One region of the Aeribacillus sp. FSL M8-0254 genome, then DNA from elsewhere that is predicted to be linked to it. Evidence: riboswitches for the same ligand, from Rfam matches in the RefSeq annotation. Region 1 holds a riboswitch; each other region holds the start of a gene.
What was found. Region 1 has a riboswitch for cobalamin ahead of metE (5-methyltetrahydropteroyltriglutamate--homocysteine S-methyltransferase). Riboswitches for the same ligand answer to the same signal wherever they lie in the genome.
Positions count from the first base shown of each region.

Region 1 (9,895 bases):
GAATAATCGTCTTGATGCGGCGGCGTTTCACTTTGTGGTGCAACGGATGTCTCGGATCGCTTAATAGATCTTGTCCAATCAGACGAAGAAGATTGTAAACGAAGGCTCCCATGACCAACACGAGCGCATTCGTTTTCATCTTCCCAGATGGAAGCCGCTCTAAATCTAAGTCGCTCTTCAGTTCGCTATGAAACTGTTCGCATGTCGCATGGTCATGATACAACGCGAGCACATCGCTCATTCGAACATGCTCGTATCCTTTGAGCCGCACCCAATAGCTTTCCACTTCATAATCAGGAACGAGCATCAGCTGTCCATTGCGTTCCATCGTCCGTTCCGTCACTTGGGTGACTTGAACGTACGTATACGTGTTTCCATCGATCGCTGCCTTCTGTGGAAGGCATAGCTCATAGGTTTGTACTCCTTCGCTTTGTCCATCATCGACACGTTTGCCCTTTTGCGAAGCGATCTGGAACCAAAGCGCTTTCGATTCTCGGCGTAAGTTTCGCTTGATGACAAAGTCCACGTCTTCCTTTAGGCATACGTGCACATTCGCTTCTGCATCGTTTCCTGCATCCATGCGAACAAGCAGACGAGATGAAGTCAGTTGACGAGCTCGACGGATAGCGGTGACTAAAAACGAGGGCATGTTGTCTTGCACATGTTGTTTCCCTGGACGCAACTCGGCATGAACGAGATACCCTTCCTTCCCTGCATACGCAAACAACGGTGTAAAACCGTCAAATCCTTTATACGTTCGACTGACTCCTTCTTTTTTCGTATCGGAGTTGTCAAATGGGGAACCATCTATATCAAGGGGAAGCCATGTCGTCTTTCCTTTGGTCCAACAAGGGGACAAAGTGGCATGTCGTTGAATCAACAGACGTATGGACTCCTCCCAAAGAATCGTTTCGGTCATCGGAAGACAAGCGAGCTGATCGAGTCGTTGTCGCAAGGTTGGAGAGGAAGGCACGTGCTGAATCCCCATCGATGCCGAAAAGATATCGTCCTGACGATACGCTTCGATATGATCGAAATCCGTTTTTCCTGTGGCAAGCAAGCCAATCATCGAGCGAATGACATCGCTATGGGAAATGTGCACTTCTCGACGAACCGTTGGAAGCCGAAGTGCGTTTACCCGTTTATCCAGTTTCGTTCGATGGAGTAAGTAGCCAACGAGAGCAAGCCCAGCACTTGGGGTAATCGCTTCATCTGTCAATACAAACCGAATCGGGAAATCTTTCATCACATCACCTACTTGATGAAGAATCGTCAACGTCGTTTTCCCTTATCGTATCAACGGTTTGCGACCATTGTAAAGATGTTTTGTCACGGATTCAGGATTATATCATAAAAAGTGTCATGTTAAAATGAACAATTGCAGGCGGATAAAGAGCAAATTTTTCATGAAGAAGACGAAAATTTGGATTGTAAATAAAAAGAGAGTATAATGATTGGCAGAAATTATCATAAAAAAGCAGGTGCAGAACTTTTGGCATCAACCTGAAAATACAAATTCTTCTGTCTTATCGTTCAAATTTGTTGGGGAATTACGGAATTTGTTGGAATAATTTCCAATACATGATGCACTTTGCAGCTTGGGCAAGGTGCTTTAGCTTTCTAGAAGGAGTGAGAAAATGAATAAAGAACAATTGATTTTGGCGCTAGAAAAGGTTCGCGCCCAAAATCCTCTCGTCCACAACATTACGAATGTCGTCGTCACCAACTTTACAGCAAACGGTTTGCTGGCGATCGGCGCTTCTCCGGTTATGGCGTATGCAAAGGAAGAGGTTGCGGATATGGCGAAAATATCCGGCGCGCTCGTTTTAAATATTGGCACATTATCTCCTGAAGTAATCGAAGCAATGATTATTGCAGGAAAATCAGCGAATGAACACGGGGTTCCAGTCATTTTAGATCCTGTCGGTGCGGGCGCCACCCCTTACCGGACGGAAGCTGTTCGGGAAATATTAAAGGAGGTTCGCATCTCAGTTATTCGCGGGAATGCACCTGAGATTGCCAATGTGATAGGTGAAAAGCTTGCAATGAAAGGGGTGGATGCGGTGGATTCAGCTGCTGATCCTGTTTCGCTGGCCAAAAAAGCGGCCGAAGAGCTGAATACAGTTGCAGTCATTACCGGAAAAGAAGACGTGGCAACGGATGGGAAGACAACGTATTTGATTCAAAACGGCCATCCAATTTTAACAAAAGTTACCGGAACAGGCTGTTTATTGACCTCCATTATCGGTGCTTTTTCAGCCGTTGAAAAGGACTTTCTTGCTGCTTCAGTAGCCAGCCTCGTCACTTATGGGGTCGCTGCAGAAATCGCATTTGATTTAACGGAAGAAAAAGGTCCTGGAAGCTTTCAAATCGAATTATTGAACCAGCTGGCAAAGGTGACGGGAGACGAGTTGCTGAAAAAAGGGTCTTTTATAAAAAAATAAAGCAAAGGTGATAAACATGGCGCGAGTGTCGGCAAATAAAATGCGGGAGCTGCTAAAGGTGTATTTTATTATGGGCAGTGTAAACTGCAAAAGGAAGCCTGCTGATGTGCTTGAAGAGGCGATTGCGGGCGGAATTACGCTTTTTCAATACCGTGAAAAAGGTGCGAGGGCTTTAACAGGCGAAGAAAAATGGCGGCTTGGAAAAGAGCTGAAGGCTATTTGCCAAAAACATCACATTCCGTTTATTGTCAACGATGACGTTGATCTGGCTATTGAACTAGATGCAGACGGCGTTCATATCGGGCAAGAGGATGAACCGGCTGATCTTGTCCGGAAAAAAATCGGTGACAAAATTTTAGGCGTTTCTGCACATACAATTGAAGAGGCGCAAAAGGCGGTTGTCCAAGGCGCTGATTATATCGGTGTGGGGCCAATCTTTTCTACAAACACGAAAGAGGATGCAAAAAAGCCACAAGGCCCAAAATTGATTGAAAGCATGCGCAAACAAGGGATCGACATCCCTATTGTCGGAATTGGCGGGATCAACATCGCCAACGCCGGTCAGGTGATCGCTAGCGGAGCAGACGGCATCTCCGTCATTTCTGCCATTTGTCTAGCGGATGATGTTAAGGAAAGTGCAGCTCAACTGAAGAAAGCAACGATGTGAAACATTTTTTTCAATAAGATTTTGTGGATATAAAATATTTACATATAGGTTCGGCTTTTGAAAGTCGGCGAAAGGGGATTTCTTTTATAAACGTAAAAAGGAGCGGCAAGGCTCCTTTTTTAAATGAAAGTATAGAAACTGACATTTCTGCCGGTTTCATCGGGATTTGACTGCTGAGAGAATCGGGCCATACTTTTCTTAAATTTGTGCAGCAGTTATTTTTTCTCGATAGGTTTTCGCAGCTTCGACCATGACTTTTAAAGCACTAATCGTTTCATCCACTGATCTTGTTTTTAGGCCGCAGTCAGGGTTAACCCAAAACTGGCGCACGTCAAGCACTGCTAAGGCGCGGTCGATATTTTTTGCCATTTCTTCAACGGATGGAATTCGCGGGCTGTGAATGTCATATACGCCTAAGCCAATCTCTCTTTTATATTGATACGTTTCAAAAGCATGAACAAGCTCTCCATGGCTTCGGGAAGATTCAATTGAAATGACATCCGCATCAAGGTCATCAATTGCCTCCATGATATCTTCAAATTGCGAATAGCACATATGAGTATGGATTTGTGTTTCCGGGCGAACAGAGCTGGTGGCGAGCTTGAAGGCTTCAGCAGCTCCTTCGATATATTCTTTTTGTTTTGATTGTTTCAGAGGCAATCCTTCACGTAATGCAGGCTCATCAACTTGAATCATGCCTATTCCATTTTTCTCTAAAGCTAGCACTTCTTCGCGAATGGCAAGGGCGAGCTGGCGAAGAACGCTTATACGGTCGATGTCATTGCGCACAAATGACCAGTTTAGGATCGTGACAGGTCCTGTCAGCATCCCTTTAACAGGCTTGCTTGTCAGTGATTGTGCATATACGCTTTCTTTTACGGTCATCGGCTGATCAAATGCTACATCTCCGTAAATAATCGGCGGTCTCACGCATCGTGACCCGTATGATTGCACCCAGCCGTTATTCGTAACAGCAATTCCATTTAATTTTTCCCCGAAAAATTCGACCATATCGGTCCGTTCAAATTCCCCATGGACGAATACGTCTAAACCGAGCTGCTCTTGAATGTCAATCCATTTTTTTATTTCATTATTGATGACCGATTCATACTGCTTGTTTGTATATTCGCCTTTCCGCCATTTTAAGCGGATTTGCCGGATTTCTTTCGTCTGCGGAAAGCTTCCGATCGTAGTAGTTGGTAAAATCGGCAGATTCCATCTTTTTTTATGCAGTTTTTGCCGTTCGGTATAATCCAAGCGTTTCGTTGGATATGCTCCGATATTTTTGGCGGCCTCTTGAACCTTCTCATTTGTCCGAAAGGAAGAATGGATAAAATCCGTATAAGAGCGGTCATATTGTTTTAAATCATCGATCGTTCTTTTCCCTTTTGCATATTGAGCGAGTTCATTTACTTCATCCAATTTTTCATCAGCAAAGGAAAGAGCATTTTTCAATATGGACGGCAAGCTCTGTTCGTTTTGAACTGTGACAGGTACATGAAGCAAGCTGCAAGAAGGCTGAATGATCAATCTGTCAATATCTACATATTGCGCAAGATCATCGATTTCCTTAGCTTTCGATACTAAGGATGCTTTCCAAATGTTGCGGCCGTCGATCAAACCAGCTGCGAGAATTTTGTCTTTCGGAAAGCCGAGCGTTTTGATGTTCGACAGATTGACGCCATGATCATGTACAAAGTCCAGGCCAATTGCAGCGACAGGAAGAGACACAATTTCTTGATAATGGGTTATACTTTCAAAGTATGTTTGCAAAATGATATTTAACGAAGGAAGCGCTTTGTGGAAAGCATCGTATACCTCTTTAAACAAAGGAATCGATGAATCATCTAGCTCCTGTACAAGAATCGGCTCATCAATTTGCACCCATTTCGCACCGGCCTGAGCAAGTTCCGTCAACAATTGGACGTAAACAGGAATTAAAGCAGACAAATGTTTATGGAAATCGTGTTGATCGTATTGTTTTGCCAGCTTTAAAAAAGTAATTGGACCTAGCAAAACCGGTTTTGCTTCAATATTCAGCTCGTTTTTCGCTTCCTGAAAAAGTTCAAGCAGACGGTTCTTAACTAACACCGGCGTTTTATTTTCAAGCTCCGGAACAATATAATGGTAGTTTGTGTTGAACCATTTGGTCATTTCCATTGCTTCTGCTTCATCAGAGCCTCTAGCCATTGCAAAATATGTTTTTAATGAAGTCGGCTCCATATGCTGGAATCTAGAAGGAATATACCCAAACATAAAAGCAGTATCGAGGACATGGTCATATAATGAAAAATCTCCGACAGGAATCAGGTCTATTCCTTTTTCCTTCTGTTTTTTCAGATTGAGAAGACGTATATCTTTTAATGTTTCCTCCAAGCTGCTTTCTGAAATGTTTCCGTTCCAAAATGATTCCAGCGCTCTTTTCCATTCTCTTCTTTCACCAATTCTTGGATAGCCAAGATTTGAACTAATTAATGTCAATATTGACACCCCCATTTGATTTGTATCTCAACACATAAATAAAAAAACCTCTTTTTACGCGTAAAAGAGGGAATTGTGGACTCTAACTCGTGTTGAGATACATGAAGGGCTTAAATCTCAACATGGCTTCATCACTCCTCCCTATGACGCGTAGGTGGCAGTGCATACAACAGGCAGGTCTCCTGACTTAGGATCATCGCTTTCGATCCTCCTTCCCATTTCAAAATTGAAACAGTGGATGTTGGCCGAAAGCTCCCCATCACAGTGGCGCGACCGTGTTGGAATTTCACCAATCTTCCCTTTTAAGCGCATATTGCCGGATGCAATATGACGCACCTGCTGCTTGGAACACTATATGAAACTATAATTATCAGAATAGATGATTTTTTTTGTTTTTTCAATCCCTATTTTTTAAGTTCAGAAAAGTGCTGCCCTATTTTGGGAAATCAATGGACAGAAGTAGGAATTCACATACAAATTGTGAAATGTTTATAGGGTCGTTTTTAAAATTTAATTTTTCTAATAACGTAAATTCGAAAAATTTTGTTGTTTACAATACAGGAGCGTTGCGATGGTAAAATTAGGTGCTTGGAGCTTTCACTGAAAAAGGAGCTATAAAAAACGTATTTTTCAATACGAATCATTTGAAAGAGCAGCATTTTCATGTTAATACTTGGATTGGAAGAAGTGTGATTTTTCAAAAAATAAGTGGGATCATAGAAAGGATGATTATGTTGAACGACATTATCAAAACCATTTTAAATCACCGTTCCGTTCGTCATTTTGAGGATCGGCCTTTGACAGATGAGCAAATCCGATTAATTGTCGAATGCGCCCAAGCCGCTTCAACTTCAAGTTACATGCAAGCCTATTCCATTATCGGGGTGAAAAATATACAAACGAAAAAAAAGCTCGCTGAACTGGCAGGAAACCAAGCTTACGTAGAGAAGAGCGGACATTTATTTATTTTTTGCGCTGATTTGCACCGTCATGAAGTCATTGGTGAAATGGAAGGCAAAAATGTAGAAGATTCATTGAGGAGCACTGAAAAATTTATGGTAGCTCTCATTGATGCTGCACTGGCCGCTCAAAATGCTGCGTTAGCGGCTGAGTCAATGGGACTCGGCATTTGCTACATCGGAGGCATCCGCAATAATTTAGAAGAAGTATCGAAGCTGTTGAAAATTCCAAACAAGGTCATCCCTCTTTTTGCATTAACTGTCGGCTACCCTGCAAAAGAAACGGCGAAAAAACCAAGAATACCTTTTGAGCATATTTATCATGAGGAAGAATATAAGCAAGATCAAGAAGCATATGTGCGCGAGCTTGAACAATATAATGAAATAGTATCCAATTATTATGATCAGCGAACAAACGGGATTCGCAAAGATACTTGGACTGGTCAAATGGCTCGCATGCTTTCGAATCCGACAAGAATGTACATGAAGCAATTTGTTGAGCAAAAAGGATTGAATTTAAACTGAAGCTTCAGCTCCTATCTCGATTTTATGAAGATAGGAGCTTTATTTTTGAACAGAAAATCGTATTTTTGTCATTGATCCCGATTCTTCTTTTCAGCATGAATTTGTTTATTTTTCCCCTTTCCAGGCAAGGTTCTGGCATTCGCTTCTAAGATTTGAGACCGGCTGCTTACCCATTTCTTCTTTTCTTACTTAAGCACATCTAGAATGATAAATCGGTTATAAGCTTTTGAAATAATGAATGGAAACCGTCATTTTTCGGCTTATCCAGTTTTGCTCCTTGAAAACACTCTCCCATTATCTTTTATTTGGGGAATATAGGAAAAATACCCTGAAAAAACAATTGATCGGCGGTCCACCTGAGGGAAAGCGGTTCTTGGCAGGCAACAATGATTTATTACGGGATCTATATCGCCATTGTCATTGTTGCAGGGTCTATATGGGTTATGTCCTTTGGCCATCAACATCACTATTAACATAAGCGCGTCCGGAAAAAAGGTTACGAAACCTCTTTTCGGGATTTTTTTGTTCAAAACAAGCAATTGAGTGTTTTCTGTTTGTAAACTGTGCATAAGTGGATAAGTTTATCAACAAATGTGAATTATTTAATCATATATGTAGTAGGGAACAAATGTGCCAATACGAAATGTGGATAGCTAATGTGGATATGTGGATAAAATATGTGTAAAAGCTGTTTATAGTAGGGGGATTTCCTGTGAATATACGTTGATATATACAAAGAAGCTTTGCGGAAATTCTCTTCTTTTAAAAAACAAATGTTTATACTTTGGGTTTTTGCCTAATGAGTACGAACGAAACAGTACAAAGATAATGTGGATAAACTGTTTATATTTAACCTGATCTATAACGTGTCCAGCTATAGGAGGTAGATTTTTTTTGGAGAAGACGTATAATAAATGAGAACGTTCGATCTTCTTGCCCGCACGTGCTTTCAAGGAGGTAAAGGGATGTGAATGTTAATAAAGAAAATAATATTGTGGAATTATTGCTGAAAGAGAAGATTGTAAATGATGAGGATCGCCAAATTCTTGATATGATTGTGCCGGAAAGGCTGAATCGTTTATATGAGGTATTGAAGGAACGGACTCGTTACGTTTCCATATTGTTGGAAGCGGTGGATGACGGCCATAATCAAGCGGCTGTTCTTCGTTCTGCCGAAGCTTTTGGCGTGCAGAATGTAACGGTTGTAACCGGAAGAGCGCCTTTTGCCCCTAATGAATTGGTGACGAAAAGTGCAGACAAATGGTTGACAATTGATTATCAATCAGATATTTGTGCAGCCATCAGTCAATTAAAAAAGAAAGGATATCAAATATATGTTAGCCATTTGAGTGAACAGGCTGTTCCTCTTGAAAAGCTTGATGTAAGCAGACCGACTGTCCTTGTTTTTGGAAATGAACATAGCGGTGTTTCAAAAGAGGCGGTTGACATGGCTGACAGAACGTTTGTAATTCCTATGAAAGGATTTGTGCAAAGCTTAAACATTTCCGTTGCTGCTGCCTTGTCAATTAAACATATAACGGATCTTGCAAAGGGGAGAGCTGGCGCCGAGTATTATTTAACATTGGAAGAAAAACAGGAGATCTTTCGGGATTGGATGCTTAAATCGTTAAATAACCGGTTGAGAAAAATTGTTGCTCAATACAAGTAGCTATTACTGGACCCCTTTTTTCTTCTTAGGGGTCCTAATTCTTAATCGCTGCCAGTGACTATTAAATCTTCATCAATATATGCTAAGACTGCTCCAGGAATAACCCGATCTCCCTCTTTGACGAACAGCTTGTCAATGATTCCTCCAATACCGACGCTGATTTGGACAAGAGTACCCTCATCCGTTTGAATGGTAAACAACGGTTCCCATTCATAAATCCGGTTTTTTGCTTCGGTCATAATTTTTTTTATGACACCATAAAACGGACTTGTCACAATTTCTTTATTTCCCCATGTTTTTGTCATCACGTCTTTTCTAATCATCCCATCACTCTCCTTGAACTTAAGATTTTTTGCATAGGGCATAATCCGGGACAAAAGCGAAATGGGTGTTATGAAGAGGAGATTTGGCCAAAACTTCTCATCATGAGGTGCAGGCTGGAAACAATGGTGTGTTGTAAGATGCGTTAATTAAAAATTTTTTATATTCTAAATACTATTCTATTCCAAAACGAAATATCCTGCAAAAGAAAAATAAAATTGTAAAAAAAATGTTATAAATTAATGTAAGTGATTGTTATTTAGTATAAATCTAAAAAAACGGGGATGGTTATGCATGCTTGATTATGTTCGTTATTATGTTCACCGCTTTTTTTATAAAATATTTCATTTTCAAAAAGAGCCTAACAAAACAATTACCGTCGCACATCGGGGAGCATCTGGATATGCTCCGGAAAACACATTTGCAGCTTTTGATCTCGCTATTGACATGAAGGCGGATTATTTAGAATTGGATGTACGGATGACGAAAGACGGGTTGCTCGCTGTTATTCATGATGAAACGATTGATCGTACAACAAACGGGTCAGGTTTAGTTAAAAATTTCACATATGAAGAACTAAAACAATTTGATGCTGGAGCCTGGTTTCATCGAAAATTTTCCGGAGAAAAAATACCGCTTTTATGCGATGTCCTTAAGAAATACAGGGGGAAGATCAATTTTTTAATAGAAGTTAAAGAACCGAAAAAGCAGTTCGGCATTGTAGAGAGGTTGGCAAAAGAACTGATCGAAAAAGGGGATCAGCAACTGAATGTGGTCGTTCAATCCTTTGATACCGCTTTTTTACAGGAATTCCACAGTGTCTTGCCGT
Region 1 is NZ_JBBOZY010000001.1:3,646,260-3,656,154, reverse strand. Features, by position in the region: gene NSQ44_RS17660 (IS1380-like element ISGsp2 family transposase) at 1-1,246, opposite strand, end outside; gene thiM (hydroxyethylthiazole kinase) at 1,638-2,444, shown strand; gene thiE (thiamine phosphate synthase) at 2,461-3,111, shown strand; gene metE (5-methyltetrahydropteroyltriglutamate--homocysteine S-methyltransferase) at 3,310-5,607, opposite strand; cobalamin riboswitch at 5,748-5,947, opposite strand; gene nfsA (oxygen-insensitive NADPH nitroreductase) at 6,327-7,076, shown strand; gene NSQ44_RS17635 (TrmH family RNA methyltransferase) at 8,044-8,745, shown strand; gene NSQ44_RS17630 (biotin/lipoyl-binding protein) at 8,787-9,068, opposite strand; gene NSQ44_RS17625 (glycerophosphodiester phosphodiesterase) at 9,361-9,895, shown strand, end outside.

Region 2 (9,895 bases), 2.3 Mb from region 1:
CCTTTGTTCCGCACCGTTTTTTTCTCATGATAAAATGTTGTGTCCACTGGGAGGATGCTGAATCCTTCTGCATAACGTCCTTTCACCCCTGTATCCGACCCCTGTATCCGATCCGGCTTTATCATACAAGTATCTTGAAAGCATTTGATAACCGCCACAAATACCGATGATCGTTCCGCCCGTTTCGTTGTATGGTTTAATCTTTTGAGCCAAGCCGCTATTTTTCAATTGTTGCAGATCGTGAATCGTGCTTCTCGTTCCCGGAATCAAGAGGGCATCCGGTTCGCCGAATTCATCCGGGCCGGACACAAGTCGGATGGAAACATCTTCTTCAAATAAAAACGGCTCAACGTCCGTATAATTGGATATATAGGGGAGCTTTACCACCGCAATGTCAATTTCTCTCCTGTTTTGGTTGGCAAATCGTTCGGTGAGCGACAAAGAATCTTCGCCTTCGATCATATGTCCGGAAACATAAGAGACCACCCCTAATACTTTGATGCCCGTCCGTTCCTCCAGCCATGGCACACCGGGTTGAAACAAGCTGAGATCTCCTCGGAATTTGTTGATGATAATCCCCTTTACCCGGCTACGTTCTTCTTCGGAAAAAAGTTCAAGCGTCCCGATAATGCTGGCAGACACGCCGCCCCGATCGATATCTGCCACCAGTATCACCGGAACGTCGGCCAGTTCGGCCACTTTCATGTTGACAAGTTCCCTGTCTTTCAAGTTGATTTCAACAGGACTTCCTGCCCCTTCCATCACGAGAAAATCATATTGTTCCGACAGCTTTTCCAGTGAAAGCTGAATCGCTTCCAGCCCTTTTAGATAAAATTTTTCGCGGTAAGCTTGACCGCCTAATGTTTCATAGCTTTTGCCAAGTAAGACGATTTCCGAAGTGCAATCGCTTTTCGGTTTCAATAAAATCAGGTTCATATAGACGGAGGCCGCCGTGCCGGCGGCTTCTGCCTGAATTCCTTGAGCCCTGCCGATCTTCCTTCCATCCAATGTGACATATGAGTTGTTTGACATATTTTGTGATTTAAACGGAGCAACCTTGTAGCCAAGTTGGTGAAAAATAGCACAAAATGCCGTGGCAATGAAACTTTTGCCAACATCAGAAGCCGTTCCCTGAATCATGATCCCTTTCATTGTAGTTCTCCCTTCATAGCAACTGGAATGCCGAATTCCATTCTGACCGCCAAATCCGCACGTTCAACGATTTGTTGATGGAGATGGCCGAGAAGGCGAACATATTGGAACACTGCATTTGACCGCGCTGGAAATTCCCAGTTGACCTCATTGGAGACGATGCAAAATAGCTCGCAGCTTTTTTGCAGCTCAGATAGATCACGGATGATTTTTTCCAACACATATTGGCGAAAAGAAGCGGCCTGCCATCGTTCACCATGTTGTTCATGAAAAAAAAGTTCGTTCGTCAACAACGTTGTTAAACAGTCCAGCAGCACAAAATCATTTTTTTGCAGTTTTTTCGACAACTTGCCGACATCATTCGTCTGTTCAATTGCCAGCCATTTTTCTTTGCCTTGGGCTCTTTTTAGCTGGTGTTGCAATATTCGTTTTGTCATTTCTTCGTCTGATGGAAAAGAGGTTGCAATATAAACAAGGCGGTTGGCCTGATTCTTTTTAACCGTCAAATAATGTTCGGCCCACGAACTTTTCCCGCTTCTCACCCCGCCGGTCACAAAGATCAACACTTGTCCTTCCACTCCTTAAGCGCTGAAAGAAGCCGGTCGTTTTCTTCTTTTCTCTTAACCGCCAAACGAATGTATTTGCCGGAAAGCCCGTTGAAATTGTATGTATGTCTAGGCACTATACCTCTTTCCAATAAAAAGCGGATCAAAGGCAGCATATCTTTTTTTGGCTGCTCTCTTAACAAATAAAAATTGACAGAGCTGTCCGCCACCACAAAACCAAGTTCATGGAGATGTTCAAACATTCGCTTCCGTTCTTGAGAGATCATTCTTTTTGTTTTTTTAACATAGTCTTCGTCCTTTAATGCTTCTATTCCCGCCCTCTGTCCAATGGCGTTGACGCTCCAATGCACCTGAAATTTTTTTAGTCTCCGGATGACCGTTTCATCGGCAAGCAAAAAGCCGAGTCTTAAACCTGCAATGGCATACATTTTGGTCAAAGAACGCAAAATGATTACATTGGAAAAAGATGATAAACAATTCAGAATTGATACGTTTTCCAAGGCGAAATCATAGAATGCTTCGTCCAGAACGACAAACGCATGCTTCTTTTTGGCATCACGAATGATTTCCAATAATGTTTCCCGGTTAAATACTTTGCCTGTCGGATTGTTGGGGTGGCAGAGGAAAACCGCTTTTTTCCCGGAAAGAGCCGTTTTTAGCTCCTCAACGTTCAACTCCCAATTGTCTTCCTCTTTTAAAACATAGGATGAAATCCTCTTTGAGAACGGTTCGCATGCTTTTCGGTATTCTGAAAATGCCGGTTCCACGATCAATACGTCTTCATTTTGCAGCAAGGCGGCTGCAATGATAAAAATAAGTTCTGCGGCACCGTTTCCGATTAATATATTTTCAGGCGAAACATTTTCCTTTCCGGCAATTACCGCTCGCAATTCCCTTATATCAGGGTCTGGATAATCGGCAACAAACGGAAAAAAGTGATCCCAGTTTTTGCGGATGCATTCAGGCGGGCCGAAAGGATTGATGTTGACGCTGAAATCGATGATGTTTTCCGGCATCCGGATGTTCAATGATTTATAAAGATAAGATGGATTGGCTCCATGTGATGGCAGCATCGAAGCATACACCTCCGATCATGAAAAATAGCAAGAAAAACCTGTCTGTTTTTTTCATAATATCAATGGCCTCTGGAATATGTTTTGCTTCTAGAGAATAAACCCCGTCTCCCAATTTAGGGCGATTAGAAATTTTCCCTTGATAACGGTTGATTCCCCCTAATGATACACCCAGCAAAGCAGCCATGGCGCTTTCAAGAAATCCGCTGTTGGGGCTGGGGTGTTTGCGTGCATCCCTTTTCAGAATGGAAAAGCATTCCCGCTTTTGAATCCCTTTTACCGGATGATTGACAAGTACCATGATGAAAGCTGTCAGACGGCTCGGAAGGTAATTCAACAAATCGTCCAGCTTGGCGGAAGCAAACCCGAATTCAGCGAACTTCTCGTTTTGATAGCCTACCATCGAATCCGCAGTATTGACGACCCTGTACAAAACCGCAAAAGGAGCTCCGCCGAACAGCGCCCAAAAAAGCGGTGCGGTAATGCCATCGCTCGTATTTTCCGCTACCGTTTCCACCGTTCCCCGAACGATTTCCGATTCTGGCAAATCTGCCGTATCGCGGCCGACAATCCATGACAGCTTTTCTCTTGCCGAAACGAGATTTTTTTGGCAAAGCGGTTCATAAACTGCCAAAGCTGCTTCCCGCAAACTTTTTTCCGCTATCATAAAAGAAATGATCACCGCTTCCGCAAAAATGCCCGCTGCTGGGTGAAGCCTAGAGAAAAATGACACAATTGAAAAAGCGGCCAGCATAAAAAATAAACCGACCAGCATGATCATCGCCATACCTTTTTCTTTCTTAAAGCGCCCTTTGTTGAGGCGCCGTTCGCAAAACGCAATAGACCAGCCAAACAAGCGGACGGGATGGGGGGCATTTTTCGGATCCCCGATGATTTGATCGATTACAAACGCCAGCATGATCGCAATTACATGTTCTGTCATGTCCTTCCCCTTCTTTTTTTATTTAGCTGAATCGCTTGAATTGTACTCTCATATACCCCCCTGCCGATCAATCTTCCAAGTGTTGTGATCGTGCCAGCGTGCTGATGAAAAATGCCCTTTTGCGTGGCAGCCACCAATATGCTGTCTGTGGAAGTGCCTGTTGCAATCGTATTGGAGACAGGATCCAACACTTTTTCATCAGCCAGCGCCTTCGTTTTGGCTTCTGTTGCCGTCATCACACTTTCAATAAATGCTTGATCAGATAACCGTCCGTTTATCAAAATCCATGTATTGATCGTCCCTGAAGCTATGCCATTCCGTTTTATACTATTTGCTGCATCCACTGCATTGGAAAGTCCTGCTGTCACAACAATGACAACGGAGACTCCTTCTGCTTCAAGCTCGCTGACTACCCCATCTTCCAAACAAGCCGCTGTCATCATGGCGACTGTTGCATGTTGATCAAACCCGTTTTTCTGCAGAAAATCGGCCATTTCCGAACGGCTGTCTTGACAATTGTAGCTTTTATCGACATGACGGTTGACAAAAGTGCTGTGCCAGCCAAATCCTCCGCCAATAATGGCAGATGAAAGGGTTTTGAGCGGCGATGCCGCTTTTAAATAGATGAGTTCCTTCGTCTGAACAATGTCCTTTTTTGTCACTTTATATGTTTCTTCCTGTTTCTGTTCGGGTATAAGCAGCATTTGCGGGCGGGCAAGCTCCGGATGTGATTGTTTGACAATCGAAACACCATACACCTGTTCAATCGTTTTTTCGTTCATCACGACAGATGGATTATCAACGGCAACCGCTTTTCCATCTTTTAATAACAGCAGTTTGTCACAATAAAGGCTTGCTAAATTCAAATCATGAAAAATTGAGACAACCGTTAATCCATTTGATTGTGTCCAATTTTTCAACTGATCAAGCATGATTTTTTGATGGGAAATATCAAGATGGTTCGTGGGTTCATCTAATAAAAGCAAAACGGGGTTTTGTGCAAGAGCCTGCGCTAAAAAAACCCTCTGTTTTTCCCCGCCGCTTAATTCATTGATCGCTTTATTTTTTAAGTGGGAAATATTCGTCTGCTCCATGGTCTTTTGGATGATTTGTTCATCTTCTCCCGTCAACCGCTTGAAGAAACCCGTTTGAAAAGGATAACGGCCGAGCGCCACTGTCTCCCAAACGGTATAATCAAACATTTGCGTTGGGATTTGCGGCAATGAAGCGATGTTTTGCGCCAATTTTTTCGGAGAATAAGCAGAAAGAGGTTTGCCGGCAAGCTCGATCGTCCCGCTTTTAACCGGAAGAATCCCGCTGATCATTTTTAATAGTGTCGTCTTTCCACTCCCGTTTGGCCCCAAAATGCCAAATATTTCCCCTTTTTTTACTGAGAAGGAAAGGTTTTCGATAATCTTTCGCCCTTCATAGCCTCCCGAAATGTTCTTGACTTGCAGCATGTTACCCTCTTCTTTCCATTCTTTGTTTCATTAAAATAAAGGCAAAGCTGGGAGCGCCGATCAAAGCCGTGATCACACCGATCGGAAGTTCTGTCGGCGACACGATCGTTCTTGAAACGAGATCCGCCAAAATTAAAAAAGCGGCGCCAAAAATGGCGGACAGAGGAAGAAGATGCCGGTAATCATTTCCCCAAAGCAGCCTGTTTACATGTGGGATGACAAGACCGACAAACCCGATTGTTCCGCTGATGGCAACGGCTGCACCAGCTAAACAAGAGGACGATGCTAAAATAAACAGCTTTCTCCTTTTTACATGGACCCCAAGTTGCTTCGCCTTTTCTTCGCCAAAGGACAGAGCGTTTAATTCTGTTCCGTTTACAAAAATCAAAATGGACCCGATTAAAAAAAACGGCAAAAGCATCAAAACGTATCCCCAGCCGCGCATCGCAACGCTTCCTAACAGCCAGTTGACAATTTGTCGCAATTCTTCTCCTGTCAGGGCAATCATCAACGAAATGAAAGCACTTAAAAAGGAACTTAAAATAATTCCGGTCAGCACAATGGTTTCAATCCTCATCGTTTTTTCAATGAAATTGGCGAACAAAATCACAGCCAAAATCGTTAAAAAACCCATAAAAATGCTGACAACCGGCAAAGTGAATGAGCCGAAAAAAGGAATTTGAATGCCGAAAAAAAGAACAAGTACAGCACCTAAAGAAGAACCTGATGAAACACCGAGCGTATAAGGATCTGCCAAAGGGTTTTGCAAAAGCCCTTGATAACAAGCCCCCGCCATTGCAAGCGAGGCTCCGACAAGTCCGGCTAAAACGACACGAGGAAGTCGAATATCAAGCACAATGCTTTTCATGCTTTCATCAATGTCCGGCGCCAAACCGGTATGAAACAGTTGATTGAAAATTATTTGGAAAATATCCTTAAACGTGATGTGAAACGTTCCGATAGAAATTCCTAAAAAGACGGAAAAAATAAGAAAACAAGCGGTCGCCGTATAGGCGACCACATGTTTATTTTTTGTAGACATCCGGATAAATTGCTTTCGCAAGTTCTTCTACTCCTTCAACCAATCTTGGGCCTGGGCGGCTCACCAAGTCGGAATGCACATCGTAAACCCGTTTATTTTTCACCGCTGATACATTTTCCCATCCTTTTCGTGCCAACACCTGGTCAACAGCTTTATCGACGTAATAGCCGTATGTCGTCACAATGACGTCTGGGTTCAGTTTTACAACGGCTTCTTCCGTCATTTGCGGCCAGCCTTCTTGATCGCCCGCTGCATTTTTTGCTCCAATGATCGTTAGCATTTCATCCATAAACGTTCCTTTTCCCGTCGTATAGATTTGTGGTGCGGGATTCACTTCGACAAAAACAGACACTTTTTGATCATCCGGAATCGTTTTTCCTTTTTCTTGAATATCCGCCAGTTTCGTTTTCATCTCAGCCACAATATCTTCGGCTTTGTCACTTGTCCCTGTAATTTTGCCGATTGTTTGGATGGAGTCATACACTTTATCAAATGATTGGGCATCTTCTACTACAAAAACATTTATTCCTGCATCTTTCAGCTGCTTCAGCCCTTCCTGCGAGTTATGGGCGCTGGAAGCATGCGCTAAAACAAGATCCGGTTTTAAAGAAATAATTTTTTCAACATTAAATTCCATCCCGCCAACCTTTTCTTTGTTTTGAACATCTTCCGGATAGTTGTCATTATCACTTACACCGACAATTTGTTCACCCAACCCTAAAGCATAGGCAATTTCAGTATTGCTTGGAATTAGCGAAACAATCCGCTCCGGTTTTTCCTTGATTGTTACATCTTCACCTAATGCGTCCTTCACTGTAACTGGGAATAATTTGGATGTTTGTTCGCTCGCGTTGCTGTTATTTTCTTTTTGTTCTGCATTATTCGTTTGTCCGCAGCCAACTAGAAGTCCAATTAAAAGCAATAACGATAAAAACAGTGCAGAAAACTTTTTCATGACGTTCCTCCTCCAATAAAAAAACATCTTCTTTTTTTGATAAGAAGATGTCTGAAAACAAGCATATCGCTTTGTTCTGTTTTCAAACACCTCCCTATCCTCGTAGGGTTTTTAGGCGTGATCAAACAGGCAGGTCTCCTGGCTCATGGTCATCGCTCCCTGAACCTTCCCGTAGACACAGTGGCATTTTCAGGTTGCTCCCATTCACAGTGGCGGGACCGCGTTGGATTTTCACCAAACTTCCCTTTTAAGCTGGCAGCTATGTGCCGGCACCTGTTTGCTTTTGAATGAAATTGTCGACGAATGTAATTATACATCATTCAAATCCGTTCTGGTAGAAGAAATGTGAAAATGCTATGTCAAGTTTTATATTGGACTTTTTATAAGGTTTTCAATTCAACCGTGTTGATTTGAACCGATTACCGTAAAAATGAATAAAATTTTAATGGATGGGTAATTGATTTTAGGAACGAAGGAGGATCCATAAGTGACAGTCGTTCTTTTAGACCCAGGCCACGGTGGAAGTGATCCTGGTGCAACATTTAGAAGCTATGAAGAAGAAGACTTTACGCTGACTATTGCCTTAATAGCCAGAGACCATTTGCTAGAAAACTTTCAAGTAGATGTCGTGATGACACGAACGAACGATCGCACTGTCAGTTTAGAAGAAAGAACGAGTTTGGCAAACAGACTAAATGTCGATTTTTTCTGCTCCATCCATGTCAATTCAGGGGGCGGAACAGGATTTGAAAGCTATATTTACAACCGCGGTGCATCTAATAAAACGATTCAATACCGTTCCATCATTCATAATCATATTATGAGCGTAATCGGGCCAAAATATAACGTACAGGACCGCGGAAAAAAAAGCGCCAATTTTTTTGTGTTGAGAGAAACGAAAATGCCCGCGGTTCTTTTGGAAACATTATTTATCGATAATCCTAACGATATCAAATTGTTAACCTCTTCTGCTTTTATAAGTGATTTTGCCGCCAGTGTGGCGGAAGGAATAGGAAAAGCCCTTAATTTAAAGAGAAAGGCAAGCACAACAAAAAAGCCGTCGACAAAACCGTCGGCTCCTGTTTCAAACAACACGCTTTACAAAGTGATTGCCGGTTCCTTCAAAGAGCGTAAAAATGCAGAACAACGCGTAAAGGAACTGAAGGGAAAAAACGTGGACAGTTTTATTTCACCTGCTAATGTTAACGGCACAAGTTTTTACCGTGTTCAAGCAGGGGCTTTTCAACATTTGGAAAATGCGAAGGAGCAACTGGCAAAACTTGTGCAGCTGGGCTATAAAGATGCTTTTATTTTAACTCCCGAAGAGCAGCGAGCAAATCCGCCAAGGCAAAATCAACTAGCCAGCTTGCTGTCTACATCAGAGCCGCAAGCATCCGCTACAGAAGACATTTCTATTTTAGGAGAACCGCTTTTATCAGGAACATTGTTGGATCAGTTCGTAAAAAATACGAATCCAGATGCACCTCAACTGGGTGATTTATATATCCAATTAAGCAAACTATACGGAATACGCGGTGATATCGCTTACGCACAAGCCATTCATGAGACGAACTATTTTCGCTTCACCGGGGTTGTCGACCGCAGCCAAAACAATTTTGCCGGAATTGGAGCGACAGGCCCGAATGTCCGAGGAGCAAGCTTCTCCACACCAAGAGAAGGAGTTCTCGCTCATTTGCAGCACTTGTTTGCTTATGCGACAACAAAGCCTCTTCCAAGTGATGAGCCGCTTGTAGATCCAAGATTTCATTATGTGAAGCGCGGATCAGCTACCACTTGGAAAGAATTAAATGGAAAGTGGGCAGTTCCTGGAGATCGTTACGGAGAAATGATTTTATCGATTTACCGTTCCAACCTTCAATTCGCTGTTCAACAGCTTTCCTCCATGATTGCGGAATTAAACAAACATGTATGATCATTTTTTTAATCTATTTTCCAATTAACGTGAATAAAATTGAAAATCATTATCAATAATAAAAGAGAGCCGAAATGGAATTCGGCCCTCTCCATTATTTAGAAAGTTTCCGGTTCAAAAGTTTTGCAATCCGTTTCCTTTTGATCTTTGGCGGTTTTCCCCGAATGGCTGACAACATAAATGGAATCAGCTGAACATCTATTTCCATCCGCCCAATATTTGCAGTTGTTTACTTCACATAAAACGTCTTGTGCCATCGCATGTCACCTCCCAATTATAGAATTGCCATCGGAAGGTGTTTTGATACGACACAAATAGTTTTTGACAATGACAATTTTTTAAAAATATGCATCACATGGAAAAAAAGTATGACGGGATGAAAAATATTTTAATCCAGCGTCCTTGCTTGATTCGATTTTTTTCATAAGGAACGGTTGTGCTGGAATAAAAAATAAAGAAGCTGCTGATAAGCAGCAGCTTCCTTATTTCGCAAAGACGTGATCGCCTATCACAATTGTTGTGTTTTTAGTTCGAACCCATTGGTCGTCCGTCTTTTTCGGATTATAAAAATACAGGGAGCCTTGACCTAAACCGTGGAATGCCAAAGCTTCATTTACTGCTCTTTTGGATTCCTCACTTGCAGGCTTGTTAATCTCTCCATTTGCTACAGGAGTAAATTGGCGATCTTGATAAATAACCTCTGTAATTGTATCAGGATATAAAGGGCTGTCTACGCGATTTAGTACAACAGTGGCAACCGCAACTTTTCCT
Region 2 is NZ_JBBOZY010000001.1:1,317,067-1,326,961, reverse strand. Features, by position in the region: gene NSQ44_RS06480 (hypothetical protein) at 1-47, opposite strand, end outside; gene NSQ44_RS06475 (cobyric acid synthase) at 25-1,152, opposite strand; gene NSQ44_RS06470 (bifunctional adenosylcobinamide kinase/adenosylcobinamide-phosphate guanylyltransferase) at 1,149-1,718, opposite strand; gene cobD (threonine-phosphate decarboxylase CobD) at 1,712-2,791, opposite strand; gene cbiB (adenosylcobinamide-phosphate synthase CbiB) at 2,751-3,734, opposite strand; gene NSQ44_RS06455 (adenosylcobinamide amidohydrolase) at 3,731-5,194, opposite strand; gene NSQ44_RS06450 (FecCD family ABC transporter permease) at 5,196-6,257, opposite strand; gene NSQ44_RS06445 (ABC transporter substrate-binding protein) at 6,220-7,191, opposite strand; cobalamin riboswitch at 7,303-7,483, opposite strand; gene NSQ44_RS06440 (N-acetylmuramoyl-L-alanine amidase) at 7,679-9,124, shown strand; gene NSQ44_RS06435 (DUF1540 domain-containing protein) at 9,223-9,381, opposite strand; gene NSQ44_RS06430 (cell wall hydrolase) at 9,607-9,895, opposite strand, start outside.
Region 2: linked by a shared signal. The riboswitch ahead of NSQ44_RS06445 (ABC transporter substrate-binding protein) and the one ahead of metE (5-methyltetrahydropteroyltriglutamate--homocysteine S-methyltransferase) in region 1 are both predicted to bind cobalamin.

Region 3 (9,895 bases), 660 kb from region 1:
TGTAGAGCGTGCCTGTTACTTTTTCTCCTGGCGAATACGTTTCTTTATCCAGTACGAGATCGACTGTTGCAGAGCCTATTCCGATTTTGGACATATATTTTCTAAGCAGCAACTCAAATCAACCTCCCAAAAATTGTTTTAAGATGCAAAAAGACCTTTGCCATTTTTATGGCAAAGGTCTCGCTAACAACATTCCAGTTGTTCAATAAAGCCGGTGGATAGCTCCACGAAATGACGACTTTATTGTTAAGCTACTCCCCTTTGGGAATTTTTATTCTTATTCCGTTTTTCTAATTTGATTATATTGGTCAATTTGCATTTTGTCTAGTATTTTTTTACTGAAGTAAATGTGTTTTGTAAAATGTCGGAACAAATAACAATTTTTAAAAATAATAAGGAATTTCAATAGTTCAAATGGAAAATCCGCGATATAATAAGGATAACATGATGATTTTGAGTATAGAATAGATAGGAGAATGATGTATTGAAAATGAAAAAGTATCTTCCGCTTATCATCATTGGTATTGCCATTCTTATACTAATCCCGTTTAGCATCCCGATATTGCTTGCGCTGCTTACAGCTCTTGTACTTGAAAAGCCTATCAGCATTCTCCAAAATCGATTTAAAATAAAAAGACCTTATGCAGTTTTGCTCATTTTTGTTGTTTTTTTACTCTTATTATGTATTCTAGGTTTTGGTTTGATAAACTTTATATATACAAACTTTGTGAGTTTTATAGCAAATATCCCTTTATATGTTAGAAAATTCAATCATGATTTTATTAATCCTCTTCTTGATACGTGGGAAAATTATTCCGCTTCCCTTCCAGAAGGTGTCATGACGTCTATTGAAATTTCCATTAATAATTCTGTCAATGCAGTTGACGGTCTTGTGAAGCAATTGATGGAATCGCTCATATTATTTGTTTCCGGCATTCCTGGCTTTTTCATTGAAGCGCTGATTTATTTGATTGCTCTTTATTTAATCAGTTTAGATCTGCCGAAAATATGGGCTTCGCTCGAGACCATGCTGACAGAAAAAACGAGAAATAAAATAAAATATGTTGTGAATGATCTTTACAAAGCAGGCTTCGGCTTTATTAAAGCGCAAGTTATCTTAAGTTTGCTGACATTTATACAAGCTTATATTGGGTTGGTGCTGCTTCGTGTAGATTATAGCTTGATTTTGGCAATCATTATCGTGGTTGTTGACATCCTTCCAATATTGGGAACAGGATCGGTGCTGGTTCCTTGGGCTATTTATGCATTTAGCCAGGGGCAAACCAATCTCGGAATAGGATTAGTTGTCTTATTTCTTGTGATCACTGTCGTCAGACGTGCAGTCGAACCGAAAATTATGTCGACCAACATGGGAATAAGCCCTCTTGCCGCCTTGATCAGCATGTTCATTGGACTAAAGATGCTCGGTATATTAGGTTTATTTTTAGGTCCTGTTGTTGTGATTTTGTTTGAAACATTGCGAAGAGCAAATATTATAAAGCTTAACATAAAAATTTAAAAAGGTTTTCCTTAAATTTGAGCGGAAAATTTGGATTAGAAGCAATAGGAGGATTGAAAAAAATTGCTTAGAATATGTAAATACATGATATTCTAAATATTGGAACGAATGTTGCAAAATTGGATGCGGGAGGCAAGCATTTTGTTTAAATCAAAACTTCATTTTTGGACGTTAGAAATACTTTTGATCATTTTGATCTTATATTTCAGCACAAAAATATCTTTTCTTTTTGAGCCCATTGTGATCTTTATAACTACTTTGTTTTTTCCTATAATTATTTCCGGTTTTCTTTACTTTTTGTTTGCTCCGATTATTGGCTTTCTTGAAAAGCGAAAATTTCCAAGAGTGCTGGCCATTTTGATTTTGTATATCGTGTTTATCGGAGGAATTTCGATCGCCATCGGATTGGTAGGTCCTACGATTGTTAAGCAGTTTAATGATTTAATTCGAAACATTCCTTTTTATATAACAAAAACGAGAGAAATCATTGAAAACCTCTATCAAACAAGCTGGTTCCAATGGGTATTGACGCAAGATTATTTTTCCATTGAAAAAATTGAGAGCACCATTACGCAATATGCATCGAGAATTACAAATAATATTACGAATGGCGTTCAGTCCGTTTTCAGCGTTATCACAAATATAACACTCATTATTGTCACGGTGCCGTTCATTTTATTTTATATGATCAAGGACGGACATAAGCTGCCGCACCAGGTCGTAAAGTTTTTTCCGAGCGATTTCCGCGATGAAGTTATGATTATCTTAAAGGAAACAGGCGAAACCTTATCTACCTATATTCAAGGACAAATGCTTGTTTCCATGTTTGTCGGGCTCTTTACGTTTATCGGATACTTAATTATTGATCTGCCATATGCTTTGCTGCTTGCAATAACTGTGGCAATCACCAATATTATTCCGTATTTAGGTCCGTTTATTGGAGCTGCTCCAGCCGTTATTGTCGGCTTGCTTGATTCGCCTTTTAAAGCACTTCTTGCGATTATTGTCGTGACAATTGTTCAGCAAATTGATGGGAATGTGATTTCTCCGTTTATTATTGGCAAGAAGCTTGATACACATCCGTTGACCATTATTATATTGTTGCTTGTTGCAGGAAATATCGCGGGAATTTTGGGGATGATTTTGGCTGTTCCAACATATGCTGTAACCAAAACGATTGTGATTAACTTATATAAATTAATTAAACTGAGGAAAGGGATTAAAAAGACGTAATTCAAAATATAAGCCGCTTGAAAAAGCTCAAGCGGCGTTTTTGGTTTTAAATGATGATTTAGGAGATTTACAGAGTCGGGATGACAGGATTCGAACCTGCGACCCCCAGCACCCCATGCTGGTGCTCTACCAAGCTGAGCTACATCCCGCTGGACAATCTGTATTATAAAGAAAAAATCAAACCATGACAATATGATTCAAATAAGTTTTTAAAATATAGCGCCTAGTTGGAAGCCGAGAAAGGCAAACAAAAGACCGAACGCATAGCTTGAAAGAAAATAGCACATGGACACTGTTTTTTGTTTTTCTGTTAACAGCTGTTTATTTTCAAGCTGAAACGTAGAAAAGGTGGTAAAGGCTCCTAAACATCCCGTTCCAAATAACAGTAGATATGCTTCTGAAATATTCATGCCGATCAAAAGGCCGAGCAGGAAAGATCCGCTGACATTGATAATAAATGTTGCGACAGGGAACTTCATATTGCTTTTCTTTTTAATCCAATTGGTGACGATCAAGCGGGCATTAGCTCCTAAAAAACCTCCGATTCCTACAACGATAAAGTTGAAAAGCATTACTCTTCACTCCTATTCATGACGGGCCGTTCGTGCGCTGTGCTGGGAAAGCATTTTTCGGCCAAGATGATAACCAGATGAAACAAATAAATAACCGCCTATTAAGCTTGACAATGTATACATAATGGCTGTTTCCCATTTATCGGCAATCATCAATTGAATGTTCTCAAAACTAAAAGTTGAAAATGTAGTGAATGACCCGATTAAGCCAGTACCGATCGCTGCGGCAAAATGGGGAGGAAATCCTTTTATTTTAAATACATATTCAGTCAACCATCCTAAAAGAAAACTTCCAGCCAAATTGGCTAAAAGTGTCGCTGCTGGGAAAGATCCGGTCCAAAAGCTGGAAGTCCATAGGCCGACACTGTATCGAAGGCAGGCACCTGCTATCCCGCCCAAACCGACTAATAAATAAATCATTATATTCACCTCGCAATGGTGGAAAACAACATAGTTCTTTTTAGCCAATATGATTTTCTTAATCTTCGTGAAAACTATATTTCTTTTTAGGGCATCGCCTTTGTAATTGCTTCTATAATGAACGCAATACAAGCTAAAAAGATGGTCAGTAAAGTTGAACATAACAATATGTTTCTGATGACGACAGCAGCTTTGTCGCATCTGCTGAAAGTTTGAAAAGCAAAATATACAAAGATGCCTAATAGAATCGAGGCAAACCAACTTATAAAGCCTGTTTTTGTAGCCAATTTTTGCCAATCAAACATCCAAAAATATAGAATAGCGAAATGAATTGTTACTAACAAAATTGACATTATGATCAAGGTTGATTTTAACATAGATCCCCTCCGTACATATTATACCATGGCATGGAAAAATGGGATGCTTAGGTTCCCAAAAGGATAAGCTCTTTTAAAAGAAAGTAGTTGCTTATCGAACAATTCTTTCATAGCATTCCTTTTGGTTTGGCAGCAGATAAAAAAACGGGCAGTCTCTGCTGCCCGTTATCATGAGAACGTAAATTTTTACAACTCATCAAAGCCGTTATCAATCGTGTTGACTTTTGTATATTGTCTCGATTTTTGTTCAAAGAAGTCTGATTTTCCTAAGTCCACTTCTTCGTAAGCCCGTATCCATTTCAAAGGATTTGTCCGATAGCCTTCAAAAGGACGTTCGAATCCCAGCTGATTGGCACGGAAATTCGCATAAAATTTAATATAGCTCTCCACATCTTTTAAATGCAGGCCTTCAATGTCATTGCCGATAATTACACCGGCCCATTCGATTTCCAGCTCGGCTGCTTTCAGAAATGTTTTCGAAACGAATTGTTTCAGTTCATCTGTATCATATTCAGGATATTGCTCCAGCACCGCTTTGAAAATTTTTTCAAACAAACCTACGTGTATTTGTTCATCACGGTTAATGTAGTTAATCATCGTGCTAGTGGCTACCATCTTTTGGTTTCTGGCTAAATTATAAAAGAATGCGAAACCGGAATAGAAAAATAAACCTTCCAGTATGACATCAAAGACGATCGATTTCAACAAATTCTCCACATTCGGATTTTCTGCAAATGCTTTATACCCGTTGGTGACAAATTCATTTCGCTTCCTTAAAACCGGTTCGTTCCGCCAATATTCAAATACTTCATCCTGTACGTTTTTAGGCACGATGCTTGAAAGAATATACGAATATGAATGGTTATGAATCACTTCCTGCTGAGCGAGCAAGATCATTAAGGCGTTTATGCTCGAGTCTGTAATATAATCAGCAACTTTTCCGGCATAATCGGTTTGAATGCTGTCTAATAAAGCTAAGAGGCCGATAATTTTTAAAAATGCGTCCTGTTCTCTTTCTGAAAGCTCAGGAAATTGCTTCACATCTTGAGCCATATTGATTTCAAAAGGTGTCCAAAAGTTTGCGAGCATCCGTTTATATTTTGGATATGCCCACGGGTAGGCGACATCATCCCAATTGAGCACGTTGGAACATTTTCCGTTCACTATTGCTGTTGAACGGTTTGGTGCATCAGGATCCATAATAACTCGTTTTGTTAATGTTTGCTCCATATGAATTCCTCCTTAACTTGCACATGATTCACATTCATAAATGTCGCTTGATGTCGAACGGACATAATACGTTGTTTTTAATCCGGATTTCCAAGCTGTCAAATGAAGCTCCAGCAATTCTTTCGCTTTAATCGTGTTTAGGACGTAAAAGTTGAAGGAAATGGACTGGTCAATATGTTTCTGGCGCACCGCATTTTGTTTAATGCTCCATGTTTGGTCGATCAAATAAGCGGATTTATAATACCAAGTCGTTTTCGCATTTAAGTCGGGAACGGTAACTGGAATTTTGTAGTCTTTCTTTTCCTCTGAATAAACTTTTTGGAAAATTGGATCGATGCTTGCTGTGCTTCCGGCTATAATGGAGGTCGATGCGTTCGGTGCGACCGCCATTAAATAGCTGTTGCGAATCCCAAAAGTCTGCACTTTTTCCTTTAATTCCTGCCATTTTTTTGACGTATAACCGCGGATTTCAAAATATCGCCCTGTATCCCACTCCGAGCCTTTAAAGAGAGGGTATGCGCCTTTTTCTTTTGCGAGCTCCATACTCGACTGAATGGTTAAATACGCAATTTTTTCATATAATTGGTCGACAAATTGGACTGCCTCGTCGCTTTCCCATGTAATTTCCTTTAGTGCAAATAAATGATGCATGCCAAACGTTCCAAGACCGATTGCACGGTATTTTTCATTTGTAAGCTTTGCCTGTAATACCGGAATGTTATTTAAATCGATAACGTTGTCCAGCATCCGCACTTGAATAGGGATTAAACGTTCCAGAACGTTGTCTGGGACAGCCCGTGCCAAGTTGATGGAAGAAAGGTTGCAGACGACGAAATCGCCGGGCTTTTTCACAATGACAATTTTTCCATCTTCAACATATTGTTCTTCAACAGTAGTAGCACTTTGATTTTGCGCAATCTCTGTGCATAAATTGCTGCAATAAATCATGCCGGCATGCTTGTTTGCGTTTTTTCGATTCACTTCATCCCGATAAAACATAAAAGGCGTTCCCGTTTCAAGCTGGCTGATCATAATCCGTTTCATTATTTCAATCGCAGGCACTTTTTCTTTAGATAAGGAAGGATGATTCACGCACTCAAAATATTTTTCCCGAAAGCTGCCGTTACCTTTTTCTTCATCATAATAATCTTCCAGACTGAATCCCATGACTTTGCGAACTTCGTGGGGATCGAACAAATACCAGTCCCCGCGCTTTTCAACTTGCTCCATAAATAGGTCAGGAATGCATACACCTGTAAATAAATCATGGGTGCGCAGCCGTTCATCTCCGTTATTTAATTTTGCATCTAGGAAGGCGAAAATATCTTTATGCCAAACATCCAAATAAACGGCAATTGCTCCTTTTCTTTGGCCGAGCTGGTCGACGCTCACTGCCGTATTATTTAATTGCTTCATCCAAGGAATGACACCTGATGAAACTCCTTTGAACCCCCGGATATCGCTTCCGCGGCTTCTGATTTTCCCTAAATAAACTCCAATGCCTCCGCCGCTTTTAGAAACATTGGCAATATCAGTGTTCGAATCATAAATGCCTTGAAGGCTGTCGTCTACCGTATCAATAAAGCAGCTTGAAAGCTGACCGACTGATTTTCCTGCATTAGCCAATGTCGGTGTTGCAACCGTCATATATAAATGGCTCAGTGCCCAATACGCTTCCTTTACAAGATGCAAACGTTTGGACGGATGCTCGTTGATCATTAACGTCATAGCGATGATCATAAAACGTTCCTGTGGAAGCTCAAATGTTCGTTTATAAAAATCTTTAGCTAAATACCGGTCGTAAAGGGTCCTTAATCCGATGTATGTAAACAGCTTGTCCTTCTCAGGATCAATGGCATTTCCCAGCTCCATAATTTCCTCTTTTGAATAATGCTCTAGCAAAAGAGGGCTGTAGATTCCAAGATCGGTTAATGTTTCGATTAACAAATAAAAATCGCCGTAGCCCGGTTGGTTGTAATTTCTGTTTTGGCTCGCTTCATAGTAAATTTTTTCAAGAAATACGTGTGCAGCTAAAAAAGTCCAATCCGGCTCACTTTCCGAAATGTTTGCTAAAGCTTCAATAATCAGCAGGTTTGTAAATTTTTCAAGATCATCAATCTGCTGGTATTGTAGGGTTGTCGACACTCTCTCGCTGTATTCATGAAAGGAAAGGGATGGAAACTTTTTTTCAAGCTGTCTTAGATAAAGCTCCCAATCGCTCCTGTTAAAATGATTTTGAAAAACCTCGTATAGATTTAATGCTTTCGTAATATTCATCAAACATCCTCCTTATCAAAATAAAAAACCGCTCAGGAAGCTGAGCGGATCAAACGATGATTAAAAGGGAGGCAGTTTACAAGGCGAAACTACTCCATTCAAACCATCGTTTCATCTTCCCAACCCCCGAAGAATTAGAAACGTTCGGACAAAGGCAGGTCTCCTGACTCGTGCTTCATCCTACTTTGAATCCTTCCCATACGAAACGTACAGTGGATTATTCATTTCGTAGCACTCACAGTTGCGGGGACAGTTCCGGATTCTCACCGGATTCCCTTTTAAGCTGAAAACAGCACCTTTGTCGTTAGGTTTTCAATATATAGTATTTAATTGTTTTTGATTACACAATATATAGATTTTTGATGTTATATATTCATCATAATCGTACTTGGCGAAAATTGCAATAAAAAAGTGAGGCTGATTGAAATTTTGCAACCTCACGAAACAATTAATGAAACTGAATATCAATTTTCTTTTTGTTGTTTTCGGTTTGTTTTGGAATACGGATTTCCAAAACGCCATTTTTATATGTCGCGCTCACTTCTTCTTCTTTTACATTTGCCGGCAATGCAACAGCGCGGTGAAACCGCCCGACAAACCGTTCGCGTCTATGCATTTCTTCTTCCTTTACTTCTTTGCTTCTTTGAATTGTGCCGCTGATCGTAAGAACGTTGCGATCAAGATGAATGTCAACGTCTTCCTTTTTTTCAAGGCCGGGCAAATCACACGTAACAATTACTTCATTAGCAGTTTCATGAATATCAAGCCGGGGGGTATTCATAGTCTCAAAATTTTCAAAAAAATGTGGAAAGCTTTCAGAAAAAATGCGGTTCATATTTCGTCTAAATTGATTAATCTCAGAAAAAGGATCGTAAGGAATGAGAGCCATATGATTGTTCCTCCTTTGATTTTTTTTACAGAAAATATTATTTGTGTTGGGAAGAGAAATATACATAAAGCAAAGTTTAAATTACTGTTTTTAATCTTCTACCGTATCTCGACGAAGTTTTACGTATAAACCATCCAAATATAAGACGGAATAACGCTTATGTAGAGGACGAGTGTGCCATTTCTCGATGTATTCCTTCACGACATCGGTCATACGACTGATCGTTGCAGGAGAATAAGCATTCCAAAAATTCGTTCAATAAACTTGCCAATCTCCCGCGTACTTATGCCACTTTGATACATCTTGATGACAGCTTCTCCGAGCCAGCCGGTTTATTTGAAAATACTGATTTTTCTGATTTCTTCATTTAAGAACGCAGGAACAGAAGTTACGCAGATAGTATTTTCTTACAAAAAAGAAATCACTGAATAATGCTGATATCCAGCATAAATATCTTGGGGTATAAAAAAATCAACACATACTATTTGTTGGGATACTATGTTCAATATATGAACATATGTCCTCATTTTTTAACCTTCAAGCGACCAATTGGATCTCCTTTTACGACTCAACTATTTTAGCGGATAAAGGTTGTTCAGCTTTTTGAAGATTCATCCAAATAAATAATCAAGGGGCTGTCCAGAAAGTCAAATCCCCATTGAAAACAAAAAATCATAAACACCGATATATCAACGTTTCTAAAACATTCATGGGGGCGTCCATAAGTCGTAAAAACGACTTATTAGACACCCCCTTTGTCGCCAGCTTGAAAAAGGACCTTTATATATGATTGGCCAGCTTTTTTAAATGTTCTGAAGTCTCATTGATTTGCGCAATGAAATTTGTTATATCATCAATGATTTCAGCAAAGTTTTCGAGTTCATTTTTCGTCTTTTCAGTTTGTTCTTTATTTTTGTCGAAGGCATACAAAATATTGTCGAAGAATTGGTTCATCTCTTTCATTCTTTGCGAACCATTGCCTGTAAGCTCTGTTACTTCCACAATAGATGAAGCGGTATCGTTAATTTTCGCTCTGATTTCCTCAATTAAATTGGAAACGCCAAGCACGGAATTTTTTGTTTCTTCCGCCAGCTTTCTCACTTCACTAGCAACAACAGCGAATCCTTTCCCGTATTCCCCTGCGCGCGCTGATTCAATTGCGGCATTTAAAGCCAGCAAGTTAGTTTGTTCAGCAATAGAAGTAACAATCGAGACGACATGATTAATTTTTTCAGAAGTTTGTTCAAGCGACTTTATTTTTAAAGCAATATCATCTGTCCGTTCTTTTATATTGACCATTAAATCGGAGTGAAAATTCAAGTCTTCTCTCCTTGAGCTGACCTCTGCTTCGGTTGATGCCGCTGTTTCAAAACGATCA
Region 3 is NZ_JBBOZY010000001.1:2,984,196-2,994,090, reverse strand. Features, by position in the region: gene NSQ44_RS14495 (sporulation protein) at 1-112, opposite strand, end outside; gene ytvI (sporulation integral membrane protein YtvI) at 491-1,519, shown strand; gene NSQ44_RS14485 (AI-2E family transporter) at 1,661-2,752, shown strand; tRNA gene NSQ44_RS14480 (tRNA-Pro) at 2,828-2,901, opposite strand; gene crcB (fluoride efflux transporter CrcB) at 2,962-3,324, opposite strand; gene crcB (fluoride efflux transporter CrcB) at 3,337-3,744, opposite strand; gene NSQ44_RS14465 (hypothetical protein) at 3,831-4,121, opposite strand; gene NSQ44_RS14460 (ribonucleotide-diphosphate reductase subunit beta) at 4,308-5,351, opposite strand; gene NSQ44_RS14455 (ribonucleoside-diphosphate reductase subunit alpha) at 5,364-7,628, opposite strand; cobalamin riboswitch at 7,765-7,943, opposite strand; gene NSQ44_RS14450 (Hsp20/alpha crystallin family protein) at 8,077-8,517, opposite strand; partial or broken gene NSQ44_RS14445 (transposase) at 8,614-8,849, opposite strand; gene NSQ44_RS14440 (globin-coupled sensor protein) at 9,298-9,895, opposite strand, start outside.
Region 3: linked by a shared signal. The riboswitch ahead of NSQ44_RS14455 (ribonucleoside-diphosphate reductase subunit alpha) and the one ahead of metE (5-methyltetrahydropteroyltriglutamate--homocysteine S-methyltransferase) in region 1 are both predicted to bind cobalamin.